Regions from separate parts of the Bacillus infantis NRRL B-14911 genome, predicted to be linked through region 1. Evidence: riboswitches for the same ligand, from Rfam matches in the RefSeq annotation. Region 1 holds a riboswitch; each other region holds the start of a gene.
The links. A riboswitch is a leader RNA that binds a small molecule or an ion and turns the genes downstream of it on or off. The one in region 1 is predicted to bind S-adenosylmethionine.

Region 1 (4,331 bases):
ATGGACCTGAATACATTGACAAACGCCGCTATAATTTTATTGATGAGTGCATTTTGCCAGATGTTCCCCCTGGAAGTAAGGAAAAGCAGCAGGCCGAGCACAATCCCCAATACGAATGTAACCAGTACAGAAATGCCAGTCATATAAAGCGTTTCATTCGTTGCTTCCCACATCTTATCCCAGTTAACATTTGGGAAAAATTCATTAAGCATTCGAAATCACCTCCACGCCAACCTGCTGTGCATGGATATATTCAATCGCTTTGGCAATTTCGTCAGCCTGCCCATCTAGATGGATGAACAATGTTCCATAAGAGCCGTTTTGAGTCTGCGAGATTTTCCCTTGAAGGATATTAACTGTCAACTCAAAGGAACGGATCAGATTCGTGATGAGCGGCTGTTCAGCCGATTCCCCGACGAAGGACAGCTGTACGACTTTTCCATGCGGATACAATCCAAGCAAGGCCTCTGCAGTCTCTTTTGTTTCCTCAGGTTCTGTGACCTGCTGGACGAATCTCTTTGTGATCTGCTCGCGCGGATTTTTAAACACTTCCAGGACAGGGCCGATTTCCACGGCCTTTCCGCCTTCCATGACAGCTACCCGATGGCAGATCTTCCTGATTACATGCATTTCATGAGTAATAAGTACAATGGTCAGTCCCAGGCGGCTGTTGATGTCCACTAGCAGATCCAGAATGGAATCCGTTGTCTGCGGGTCAAGCGCCGAGGTTGCCTCATCGCACAGAAGCACCTTCGGGTTATTCGCAAGCGCCCTGGCAATCCCGACGCGTTGCTTCTGCCCGCCGCTCAGCTGGGAAGGGTAAGCATCCTCACGGCCGTCAAGGCCGACAAGGTTGATGAGCTCATTTACTCTTTTTTCTCTTTCCTGGCGCGCAACCCCCGCAATTTCCAGCGGGAATGCAATATTGTCTCTTACGGTCCTTGACCAGAGAAGGTTAAAGTGCTGGAAGATCATGCTGATTTCCTGGCGCGCTTTGCGCAGCTCCGCACCCCTGATTTTTGAGATCTCCCTGCCGGCTACCGTAACCGTTCCCTCTGAGGGAAGCTCAAGCCCGTTCAGCATCCGGATCAAGGTGCTTTTCCCTGCACCGCTGTAGCCGATCACTCCGAAGATTTCACCTTCCTTGATTTCAAGGTTGACATCATCAACTGCTTTGACCGGGCCTTTTTTTGACGAATATATCTTTTTAACATCTTTTATTGAAATCAATTGCCGTATTCACCTCTTTTATATCCAATTAGACAAATGGCTTTACAGAGATATATCATCCTGCCAATCCCCATAAGAGTAGTTTCCTGAAACCAGGGCAAGATTATTCCATGGCTTCAAGACAGGAGACTTTTCTGTAAAAATAAAAATGCCTTTCTGCATGTGAGCAGAAAGGCATGATGGAAAAACCTTTCTCTCATCTGCCAAAGCTAAAAGCTTTGTGTGAATTGGCACCATTTCAATAAACATTGACGGTTGCCGGGCTTCATCGGGCACATCCCTCCACCTCTCTTGATAAGAGCTATCATATATGAAGTTCATTTTCATTCATTAGCCATTTTTGAATTACGAGTGCTATCGTATCATGGATGAAAAAGGGTGTCAACAACAAAGTTTAATTCTAAAAATTACCGGCTGAATCCTGAAGTTCACACCTTCCCTGCCAGTGAATGGCTTCCGGTTGCGGCTTCAATTGCCTGCTCCAGGTCCTCGATGAGATCTTCGGCATTTTCTATGCCAACAGAAATGCGGATTAGATCCTCCGGCACCCCTGCTGACTTCAGGCCTTCTGAATCAAGCTGCTGGTGAGTGGTGCTGGCAGGATGGATGATGAGGCTTTTTGCATCGCCGACATTGGCTACATGCGCCCACAGTTCCAGGCTGTTGATCAGCTTGGCACCGGCCTCCCTGCCTCCCTCAATTCCAAATACAGCCACAGCTCCGGCTCCTTTAGGCAAATACTTATCAGCAAGTGCCTTATCAGGATGGCCTTCATCCCCCGGATAAAGCACCCAGGTCACAGCAGGGTGATTCTTTAGATACTCTGTCACTTTCTTTGTATTGCTGATATGCTCCTTCATCCTCACATGCAGTGTTTCAAGACCGAGAGTGAACTGGAATGCGTTCTGCGGGCTAAGTGCTGGCCCCAGGTCCCTCAGCAGCTGGACTCTGGCTTTGACGATAAAAGCTGCCGCGCCGATTGCTTCACTGTACACCAGGTTATTGTAGCTTGGGTCCGGATTGGTGAAGCCAGGGAATTTGACTGAATTCCAGTCAAAACGACCTGCGTCTACTATGACGCCCCCCATTGTCGTCCCATTTCCCAGCAGCCATTTTGTCGCTGAGTGGATTACGATGTCTGCCCCAAAATCAATCGGCCTGCAGAGATATGGAGTGGCAAAGGTATTATCAACTATCAGCGGAATACCTGCTTCATGGGCAATTTCCGCCACTTTCTCAATATCGAGGACCTTTAAGCTTGGATTGCCGATTGTTTCAGCGAATACAGCTTTTGTTTTTTCATTGATGGCCTCCCTGAAATTTTCCGGGTCATCGGGATTGACCAGCTTTACATTGATTCCGTATTTAGGAAGAGTGACGGCAAATAAATTATATGTCCCTCCATAAAGATTTGAAGCTGCTACAATTTCATCTCCGGCCTGGGCAATGTTCAGGATGGCAAGAGTGATGGCAGCCTGGCCGCTTGCAACAGCAAGTGCCCCTACGCCGCCTTCAAGCAGTGAGACCCTTTCCTCAAATACAGTAACTGTCGGATTATGGATTCTTGTATAGATATAGCCCGGCTCCTTTAAGCCGAACAGATTGGCGGCGTGCTCTGTATTCTGGAACTGATAAGCATTATTCTGATAGATCGGCACTGCCCTTGCCCCTGTTGCAGGGTCAGGCTGCAGTCCTCCATGTACACCAAGTGTTTCAAATCGATAGTTCTTTTGCTTCTCTGCCATTGTTATCTCTCCTTCGGGTTATCAGATATTTTCATTATGCCGGATCACTGCTGGTAACAATAAAAGCCCCTCTGCAGAAGAGGGGCTTTTTCGCTCAACTTATCTGCCAGAGATCATGCTCTGCTGGAATTAGCACCGTTCTATTGCCGGTTGCCGGGTTTCATCGGGCCAGTCCCTCCACCTCTCTTGATAAGAAATATGAAATTTTTAGCGTGCTTGAAGTTAAAATGATAGTATCATAACCAGCAAAAAAGAGTCAACTGATTTTTTAGAAAGTTCAGTTTTATATTTCTATGAATGTTCGACAAATAGAAAGGCTTATGACAATTTCCCGAGAAATATCCGCTTATCATACAATCTTTGCTGTATTTGTTCTTCCAGAAGGCTCTGAAAGCCTTCTGAATACGACAAAAAAGTATGTAGAGCCTATTAAATATAAGACTGCAGTTATGGTGAAGACAATAGAATATCCCCAATAGTCTCCGTATTTGATGACAAGGCCTGTAGAGACAGGGCCCATCACTGCCCAGCCCAGATTGAACACCATCTGATTCACCGAGCTGGCCAGGCCTCTTTTGGAATCATCCACCTTCGACATCATCAAAGACATCTGGATCGGATTTCCCGCATTCATTAAAGCCTGCCTGAATAGAAAGCCAATGGCGGCCAGCCATAAATTCTCTGTGTAAGCAGTCAGTAGAAGGAAAGGCAGGGAGGAAAGCTGCAGGAAAACGACTGCCTTTACCTCCCCGATCCTCCTTACCACCTGGGGACCAATGATCATGGCCGCTGCCGTAGCTGCCTGACCGAGGGAAATAATCAGCCCGATTGCAGAATTCGACGCATGGAAACGGTCTGCAAAATATAGATTCAGGTAAGGTATGACAAGCCCTGCCCCAAATCCGATAAACAGCTGTGCTGCAGCGAACAGGATGATGATCTTGAAACCATCATCCTTCAGAGAAAACCGTTTGCTTCCTTTAGCTCCGCCGATTTGCGGGATTTTATCGCTCCGGTTTTCCTGAAAGCGGAGTATCGGAAATATTCCCGCCAGATAGATGGCTCCTCCCAGCAGTAAAGTAAACCGTATGCTCGCCAGCTCCGAGAAATAAAAAGCAAACAAGTCAGTCAGCAGTCCGCCGCTTAAGTTGCCGATGACATTGGCTCCTGTCATAACAGCGAAATGGATGCTGAACAAATGAACCCTCTGCTCTGGCTTGGAATTCTCTGTCAGCCAGGGAATGGAGGATACCTGAATGAAGGCCGTCCCCAGCCCTGTGCCAAAGGCAAACACGATAAGCAGGCTCTGCATGTCAACCATGCTCCTGGCAAGCAGAATCACACCGGTTGCAGCAG
Region 2 (4,331 bases), 130 kb from region 1:
CGCCAAGCCCTCCGCCGCCGACAGCCCCTGCCATGGCGGATGCTCCGACAAGTCCGACGGTTGCAATGGTCAGTGCCAGGACAAGTGAGCTGAGTGCTTCCGGTACGAGAAACTTAAAGATGATCTGTGCCGGAGTCGCTCCCATCGCTTCCGCCGCCTCGAGGACACCAGGATCAACCTCGAGGAGTGAGTTCTCGATTAACCTTGCAATATATGGGCCGGCATAGAATACTAGCGGTACGACAGCAGCCGCCGTTCCGATTGAGGTGCCTACTAAAAGGCGCGTCACCGGGATGATTGCGACCATCAGGATGATGAATGGAACAGAGCGGAATATGTTAATGATCCCATTCAGCACGTTAAAAACGGGCAGATTCTCCAGCAGATGGCCTTTTCTCGTAATAACCAGCAGGATGCCCAGCGGCAATCCGAGGATGGTTGAGAAAAGAAGCGAGAAAGCCACCATTTGAATGGTTTCGATGAGTGCTTCTATGATTTGCGTGTGATCAACTAGCATGTGCTTTCACTTCCTTGATTGAGACTTTTTCCTGATGAATATACATAAGCGCGCGCTGCACTTCCTGGTCGGTTCCCTGGAACTCGACAACAAGGTTTCCAAAAGGGATTCCCTGAAGCTCGGTTATATTCCCGAACAGCACGTTGATATCAATATCGAACTTCTTGGCAAGTCTGGAAAGCAGCGGCTGTCCGGCTGACTCGCCGACGAAATTGATCCGGAAGATCCTTTCCTTTCCATCGTTTTTCTCTACAAGCTGCTTTAGAGAATCAGGGATTGAATCATTCATGACAGAGCTGACAAAGTTCTGGGCCGTCTGTGTTTTCGGCGCCGAGAATACATTGAACACTGACCCTTCTTCAATGATTTTTCCTGCCTCGATCACTGCCACCCTGTCGCAAATTTCCCTGATGACCGTCATTTCATGGGTAATGATCAGGATGGTGATGTTGTATTCTGCATTAATTTTTTTCAAAAGCTGAAGGATGCTGCTCGTCGTCTGTGGATCAAGGGCCGATGTCGCTTCATCGCACAGAAGAATCGATGGCTGTGTCGCAAGCGCCCTGGCAATCCCGACCCTTTGCTTCTGGCCGCCTGAAAGCTGATCCGGATATTTATCCGCTTTATCGGCAAGGCCGACAAACTCAAGCAGTTCAGCGACCCGTTTGCGGATCTGCTCTTTCGGCAGCTTTGCCAGTGTGAGCGGCATGGCTACATTGGCGAACACCGTTTTTGAGTTGAGCAGATTGAAATGCTGGAACACCATGCCGATATTCCGTTTAACTTCCCTCACCTCTTTGGGCGAAAGCGAGGTTAGATCATGGCCATCGACGATCACCTTGCCCGAGGTCGGCCTTTCGAGCAGATTCACACAGCGGATCAGCGAGCTTTTTCCCGCTCCGCTAAAGCCGATGACACCAAAAATTTCTCCTCTTTCTATTGCTAGATCAATCCCGTTGAGCGCGGCAACCTGCTGCCCGCCGCTTTCATACACCTTTCTGAGATCCTGAAATTCTATCATTTTGCTTCACCCTCCATATCAAATAAAAAACCCTCTTCTGAGAACAGAAGAGGGCATGCATCATCAGCATCCGCTCTTCTTATCTCCCAGGCTCACACCTGCTGGAATTGGCACAGTACTCATAAGAGTCCGCTGCCGAGGCTTCATTGGGCCAGTCCCTCTGCCTCTCTGGATAAGAAATTATGGTTTTCCTATAAAATTAATTGGTTTTAACACAATAGCTATGCAGCATCACGCACTTTTATTCCGGAAAACAAGAAAGCCCTCTTCAAAAAGAAGAGGGCAGAATAATAGGCGTTCGTCCTCTTCTTATCTTTCAGGCAATCTGCCTGCTGGAATTGGCACGGTTCATCAGTCCGCTGCCGAGGTGTCATAGGGCCAGTCCCTCTACCTCTCTGGATAAGAAGCTATCGTATTAAGTTTATTTGCTTGATTAATTGTTTTTTACTTTACACGCGTTTCAAAGTTCTGTCAAACCCTTTTTTAAATTTTTCGGATAAAAATTCTTATCCACAATTTTTGAAAACCCTTACTTATTTTTGGAGAGTTTTTAAAAAAAAAAACTCCATCTGCTGTGGATAAAGGAGGTTTTCCACATTTTTTCCTCCCCTTATCAACATTCTCCCCAGTCTTCACACAAGAAGAGGGAGTTTACTCCTATATTTATGCCCGCTTGTCTATTGTATAATAGTGGAAAAGAGCAAATTGAACTGCATTCCGGGAGGGAGAATGGTTTTGATTGCAACAAACAGAGACTATCAATCTGAATTATTTGTGGACAAAGTTGAAGCAAAGAATCTCGAACTGGCTCTGAAGCATTCGGCAGACCTGATTTCAAGGCATACAAAAGAAGGCATCTTTTTATATGTTTCCCCATCCTGCAGCACCCTTTTGGGCTATTCACAAGAGGAACTGTACAAGGACTGCATTCTGGCCTACTGCCACCCCCAAGATAAAGAAATCCTCAAAAAAGAATTCCGCGGGCTATCCCCGGGCAGCAGCTCACGCATTTCATTCCGGTTCCGCCGCAAGGAAGGCGACTATATCTGGCTGGAGACCAGCATCAGCACACTCGGCGACGGCCAGGAAGCCATGTGCATATCAAGAGATATGACCGAGCGCGTCAATATGGAAGAAGAAAACATGGAAACCCAGGAAAAGTACCGTTTCCTTGTCGAATACAGCAGGGATACCATTGGCATGACAACCGAGAAAGGCATATGGACCTACATGAATGATGAAGGCAAGAAGGTGTTCGGCTTTACTTCAAGCAAGGAAATTATAGGCGCTTCTTTGTATGACTATGTTTCACCTTCTGATCATGGCTATCTGAAGGATTTTTACCAGGCGAATCAGACTGTCTCTTTTGAATTGAATATCATCAGGAGTGACGGGAACACCCGGAAGGCCGCTATCCAGCTGATCCCCACCGTTTTTAAGAACCGGAAGCTTTTCCAGATCATCATCAAAGACGTCACCGGCCAGAAAAAGACCGAAGAAAAGCTTCATAATGCAGAAAAGCTCTCTGTCGTCGGGCAGCTTGCAGCAGGAATCGCCCATGAAATCAGAAATCCCCTTACCGCCATCAAAGGCTTTACCCAGCTTCTTACAGAGCGTAAAACAGAAAAATATGCAGATGTAATCCTTTCCGAACTCGAACGGATTGAAGAAATCGTCAATGACCTCCTTGTCCTCGCCAAGCCTGTTGTGACAGAGGCTCAGGAAACCAATCTGGTGAATATAGTCAAGAGTGTCGTCACCCTTTTAAACACACAGGCGCTTATCTATAACATCATGATAGATGTAAAATACTCTCTATCTGAAATCAGCGTCCGCTGTGAAATCGATAAAATCAAGCAGGTGCTTATCAATGTGATCAAGAATTCAATTGAAGCCATGCCCCATGGCGGAAAAATCAGCATTGAGGTCAGGCAGGATAACAGCTTTGCGATGATCAGCGTGAAGGATGAAGGGATCGGCATTCCCGAGGAAAGGCTGCCGAAGCTCGGTGAACCGTTCTACAGCACGAAGGAAAAGGGGACAGGCCTGGGGCTCATGATCTGCAACCGGATCATTAAGAGCCACGGCGGGAATATATATATAACAAGCAAAGAAAATGAAGGAACCATCGTGAAACTGCTGATTCCTGTGGTCTGATTGAAGCCTCCGGCGTTCCTGCCCGGGGCTTTTTTGATTCTGCTCCAGCTTCTCGCTGCAGACCTTCTTGAAAACAATTGTACTTCTGTTTAAACAATAGTAAAAACTTCCCCTATATTGCCGATATAAAGCAGGATAATAGATATAGAAAATGGGAGTGTTTCAAGTGCTTTTTACGAAAACAGCAAAACCGAAATCGTTTGACCTTGAAAGCCTGATTCAGAAAGAACTGGAACATGCAGTACAGGAAACTGAATTTGATCAGGATTTAAAGCTTCAGATTGAAGTGATGGGCCTGACAAAAGAAGATTTGGCTATTTTGCGGGCAGTGCGCCCGATTGCCGAAAAGCATATCAGCGCCGTTTACAATAAACTTCTCACTTATGAACAAGAGGATGTCAGGAAAATAACCGATATTTCGAAAATTGGCGTGACTACAGAGATGAGCCAGCAGTATATCCTCAGTCTGTTCAATGGCATAGTTGACGGCGAATTCGTTGAACGCCGCAGAACAGCAGCAAAAGCTTATGTGCAGATCGGGGTGCAGATTCACTGGTATATGTCCATTTACCAGCTGCTTATGAAAAACATCTTGGAAATTGTCCTGCAGGAGCTGGAACTGTCATCGAAAGATCA
Region 3 (4,331 bases), 1.7 Mb from region 1:
ACTTTCCTCCTTCCCCCCGCTCGCATATAGCAGAATTTTTTCCTGTGAGGCCTCTTCCCTTGATAATTCTTTTACAATCATCCCGTCATACATCACTAAGATTCGGTCTGAAACAGTCAGGATTTCTGAAATTTCATTAGTTAGATAGAGAATACCCTTACCCTGGTCCGCAAGGCTTTGGATAAGGTCGAAGATTTCCTTCTTTGCACCAATGTCCACGCCTTTGGTCGGTTCATCGAAGATATAGAGGTCACTGTCTGCTCCTGTCCATTTTCCGATCGCCACCTTCTGCTGGTTTCCTCCGCTTAAATGGAGAACCGGATCCGTTGTCCCGCCTGTTTTAACACCCAGGTTCTTAATAATTTTTTCCGCGTGGCTTTTCTCTGATTTTTTATTCATGAAAAGAAAAGAGGAAAACGATTTTAGATGAGGGAAAGAAAGATTATGTTCAATCGACTCATTGATAAACAATCCCTCTTTCCTTCTTTCTTCCGGGATTAAAACCACACCGGCACGTATCGCATCCGCCGGGCTTTTAAAGGGACCTACTTCTCCATTCATCTTCATTTCACCTGATTCTGTTTTCGTAAGGCCGAACAAGATCCGCGCCAGCTCTGTTTTTCCTGCTCCAACCAGCCCTGCGACTCCTACTATCTCTCCTCTTGAAACCGAAAGACTGGCATTTTTCACTAACCCGCCATCACTTATCCCATCGACCTCTAACAGTTTCTTCCCGGGTACCGTTTTTTGTTTTTCTGTGATTTGAATGTCTTTGCCAAGCATTGCCTCGACGATTTCCTGATGGGTTGCTTGAGTTGTTTTAAAGGTCTGAATGGTTTCACCGTCTCTCATGACGGTAATCCGGTCACTTATTTCAAATACTTCCGGCAGCCGGTGGGAAATGAAGATGATGCCCATCCCCTGCGCCTTCAGCTTTCTCACAATGTTAAAAAGATACTTTGTTTCCTCGATCGACAGCGGGGCAGTCGGTTCATCCAAAATGATGATGCCCGCATCTTTGACCAGGCCTCTGGCGATCAGTACCATTTGCTTTTGAGCGAGGGTCAGCTCAGAGACATATTGGTCTACAGCTATTTGCTCTTCATTCAGGAGAGCAAGAATTTCTTCTGCTTTTCGCTTCAGCTCCTTTTTTGAGACGAAAAAGCGGTTTCCTCCGGCAAAGGAATCAAGCAGAATATTCTCCGCCACTGTCAGCTGCGGCACCAATGCCGTATCCACCTCCTGGTACACACAGTGGATGCCCAGATCCTTCGCCTCTTTTGGTGAATGGATCGTGACTGGCTTTCCGTTAAGATAAATATCGCCTTCATCATGGCTGTAAGCACCCGCCAAAATTTTGATAAGCGTACTTTTACCCGCACCATTGGCCCCCAATAAAGCATGTACTTCTCCAGAGGCCAAATGGAGTCCAGCTCTCTTCAAAGCCTTTGCTGCACCAAAGCTCTTGGATATATTTCTCATTTCAAGTAGTGATGCACCCATCATGCTGCCTCCTTTAAAAAGGAAAACATCAGGCGGCCTTTAACCTAAGGCTGCCTAATGTCCCTCTGTTATTTCCCTTCTTCCAATTCCTTCAGGGTTTCGGTATATCCCTGGTCGCTGTTGCCCCATCCTTCCACGTATTCATTCAGCTCCGTGGTTGTGATTTGCTCTTCCGGGAGGTCATCTTTTGATACGAACACCGGTGTTAATTTAACATTGTCAGGAGTCTCTTCTCCGGATAATTTTTGATAGGCATAGCGAACCTGTATTCTGCCAATATCCTTTGGATCAACAGCTGCAGTTGCCACCCAAGGAGAATTCTTGTCCTGAATCATTTGCAGGTCTTCATCACTCATATCGATTCCGTACACTTTGATATCTGTCCGGCCGGCCTGCTGGATAGCACGCACGGCTCCTTTGGCAAATTCATCCCATGCTGCCCAAACTGCTGTAATCTGCCCTTTCTCCGGATACTGCTTTAAAATGGCTTCCATTTGTGACTGAGTATCCAATGCTGTGTTCTGCGTCGCTGCTCCAAATGCCGCGACCTCTTTAATCCCCGGATTCTGTTCAAGGAATTCCTTATAGGCAACTTGTCTTCGCTCCATCGGCGCAAAGCCGGCTACCCATATTTTAACGATATTTGCATTTCCATCTGAGTCCTCAGCCAGTCTCTCAAGAGTGCTTTTTGCCATCTCCTGGTCACCCTGCTCAAGCACGGTCACACCCGGTTCACTAACCTCTGCGTCAAAGGCAACCACTGGGATTTTTTTCTCGACCGCCTTTTGGACTCCGGCCGCCAATGCTTCTTTTGTGCCATGGTCTATTAAAATAGCATCAAATCCCTGGTTGATCGCTGCATCCAGGTTTGAAGACATTTTCGCCAGGTCACCATCAGAAGTAAAAACTGTTGTAGTTCCGCCGAATTTCGTAACCTGCTCCTTCACACCGTCAATATACTGAGCAGAAAACGTACCAAGATTCTGCTGCATAATTAATGCGATCTTTTTATCGGTAAGCTCGTTTTCATCATTGGTTTTATCGGCCGCCGCCTCTCCCTCGGTGCTGACGCCTGTCTTTGGCTGGCACCCTGCTGTAAGCAGGATAACGACAAAAATACTTAATAGAAAGCTCCATTTTTTATTCTTCATTTTCTCTCTCCATTATTGTTTTTTTTAACTTTTGCTTTGAACCCTTTGATGCTGACCTGTAAATCACTCCTTTTATGATATAAAAAAGCCTCTTTCTGCGTAGAGAAAGAGGCTGAAGATTATATATCGAATCTCCACACCTCTTATCTCCCAGAAAAGAAAAATCTCCTCTGTTGGAATTAGCACCGTGCCTTAAAGGTATTTACATACCGGCGCAAATCTTGCTGCGCCCCGTTTCACAACGGAATTACGGTCGGTTGCTGGGCTTCATCGGGCCAAATCCCTCCGCCTGCTCTCGATAAGAGTTGAAAGCTTGCTATTAATTTTGATTACCTGTGCTGAATATTATCATCAAAATTAAATGTACGCAATATGTTTTTTCAATTTTATAAATTTTTATGAAAGAAGGTGAGCTGGAAGAAGGTCCGGGCGAAAAAGAAAGTGCCTGGCCCCGTACACTTTAATGCATTAGCCAATGCGGGGTCAGTCACCTATTTTTATGGGGTCTGGTACCTATTTTCAGCGTTAAGGAAATATTATAAGCGACCTCCTACCAGCACTTTAATCCTGCACAGAATGTGGGGGCAGGCACCTAGTTCCATAATTTTTTTTCTAAAGTAAGATACGTTTATAACAACTCTTTATTAAAGAAATTTAAAATAGTATAATTTATGGATGTTATTACCATTATGTTTTTAGAAAAGGAAGAGGATATTTTTGAATATACCTATTAGGGATTATCTAGACCAAACAAAATATGTTACTCAAGAGCTAATTGCCCTTCTAAACAAGGTTGATAATGATTTGGCACAATTAACCCACACGTCGGCCATGATTCCGTACTACCAGCAAAACTCAAAAATGTATAATGACTTTTCTAATATGTTAAGGGCTGAAGGTCAACCAGAGGAAGCATTTGACTATGTCATAAGAGCTGTAGAACATGCTAAAACAGCAGGAGACTACCAAAATCAGGTTCAAGTAATCCAAGCATATTATAATAACGCTTTGCTCATAAAAAACAGCCCAAAACAATCCCTTGCCCAAGCCATCCTACAAATAGGAAAACAAGGTATTTCATCAAGGTATGGTAAGAAAAAAAGTGATTGTTCGAATGCACTAATAGTTTCGGATAAGACCATCCCAGTAAAATTTGGTGTCAATATTTTAGACATAATTTGGGAAGGCAGAAACCAATCAATACACTATGAAGATAAACAATTTAATACACCTACTAAAACATGTTTTAATACCTTACTCAATGACTCCGATAGTAGATGCCAAGCCTTACTTGGATATAGTAATGGGGAAAATAAAGCCTACGAAATAATTGAAATACTAGAATGGACGAACTACACTAACTTTGAAAGAGATTTATTGTCCCTTTCAATTTAATAAATTTTCTTAGCCATCCAACCTAGACTGGCTTTTTTTCTCTTTTTCCCTCCAATACTGAGATAAATTATTCACTTTAGTCCTTCCTGCATATATTTTTTTAATAGATAAAGTAAGATAAAAAGAAGTATCTCTGACTTCTTTAGAGATACTTCTTTTTAAGATACAAATCACTAATCAATCGTCCTAACTTGAGATAATAAATAATTGTATTTGTTTTTATGTAGTATAGGCTTTGTCAATTTTATTACATTATAGTTATCTAACTTTGAAAGATACTGT

Region 2: linked by a shared signal. The riboswitch ahead of N288_RS20265 (methionine ABC transporter ATP-binding protein) and the one ahead of N288_RS19650 (O-acetylhomoserine aminocarboxypropyltransferase/cysteine synthase family protein) in region 1 are both predicted to bind S-adenosylmethionine.
Region 3: linked by a shared signal. The riboswitch ahead of N288_RS03735 (sugar ABC transporter substrate-binding protein) and the one ahead of N288_RS19650 (O-acetylhomoserine aminocarboxypropyltransferase/cysteine synthase family protein) in region 1 are both predicted to bind S-adenosylmethionine.

The regions. Positions count from the first base shown of each region.
Region 1 is NC_022524.1:3,878,984-3,883,314, forward strand. Features, by position in the region: gene N288_RS19635 (methionine ABC transporter permease) at 1-212, opposite strand, end outside; gene N288_RS19640 (methionine ABC transporter ATP-binding protein) at 205-1,230, opposite strand; SAM riboswitch class I at 1,424-1,531, opposite strand; gene N288_RS19650 (O-acetylhomoserine aminocarboxypropyltransferase/cysteine synthase family protein) at 1,659-2,975, opposite strand; SAM riboswitch class I at 3,072-3,171, opposite strand; gene N288_RS19655 (MFS transporter) at 3,325-4,331, opposite strand, start outside.
Region 2 is NC_022524.1:4,006,966-4,011,296, forward strand. Features, by position in the region: gene N288_RS20260 (methionine ABC transporter permease) at 1-517, opposite strand, end outside; gene N288_RS20265 (methionine ABC transporter ATP-binding protein) at 507-1,538, opposite strand; SAM riboswitch class I at 1,615-1,717, opposite strand; SAM riboswitch class I at 1,845-1,944, opposite strand; gene N288_RS20270 (PAS domain-containing sensor histidine kinase) at 2,268-3,695, shown strand; partial or broken gene N288_RS25885 (protoglobin family protein) at 3,847-4,331, shown strand, end outside.
Region 3 is NC_022524.1:691,652-695,982, reverse strand. Features, by position in the region: gene N288_RS03740 (sugar ABC transporter ATP-binding protein) at 1-1,506, opposite strand, end outside; gene N288_RS03735 (sugar ABC transporter substrate-binding protein) at 1,572-2,654, opposite strand; SAM riboswitch class I at 2,795-2,959, opposite strand; gene N288_RS03730 (hypothetical protein) at 3,372-4,049, shown strand; gene N288_RS24210 (coiled-coil domain-containing protein) at 4,223-4,331, opposite strand, start outside.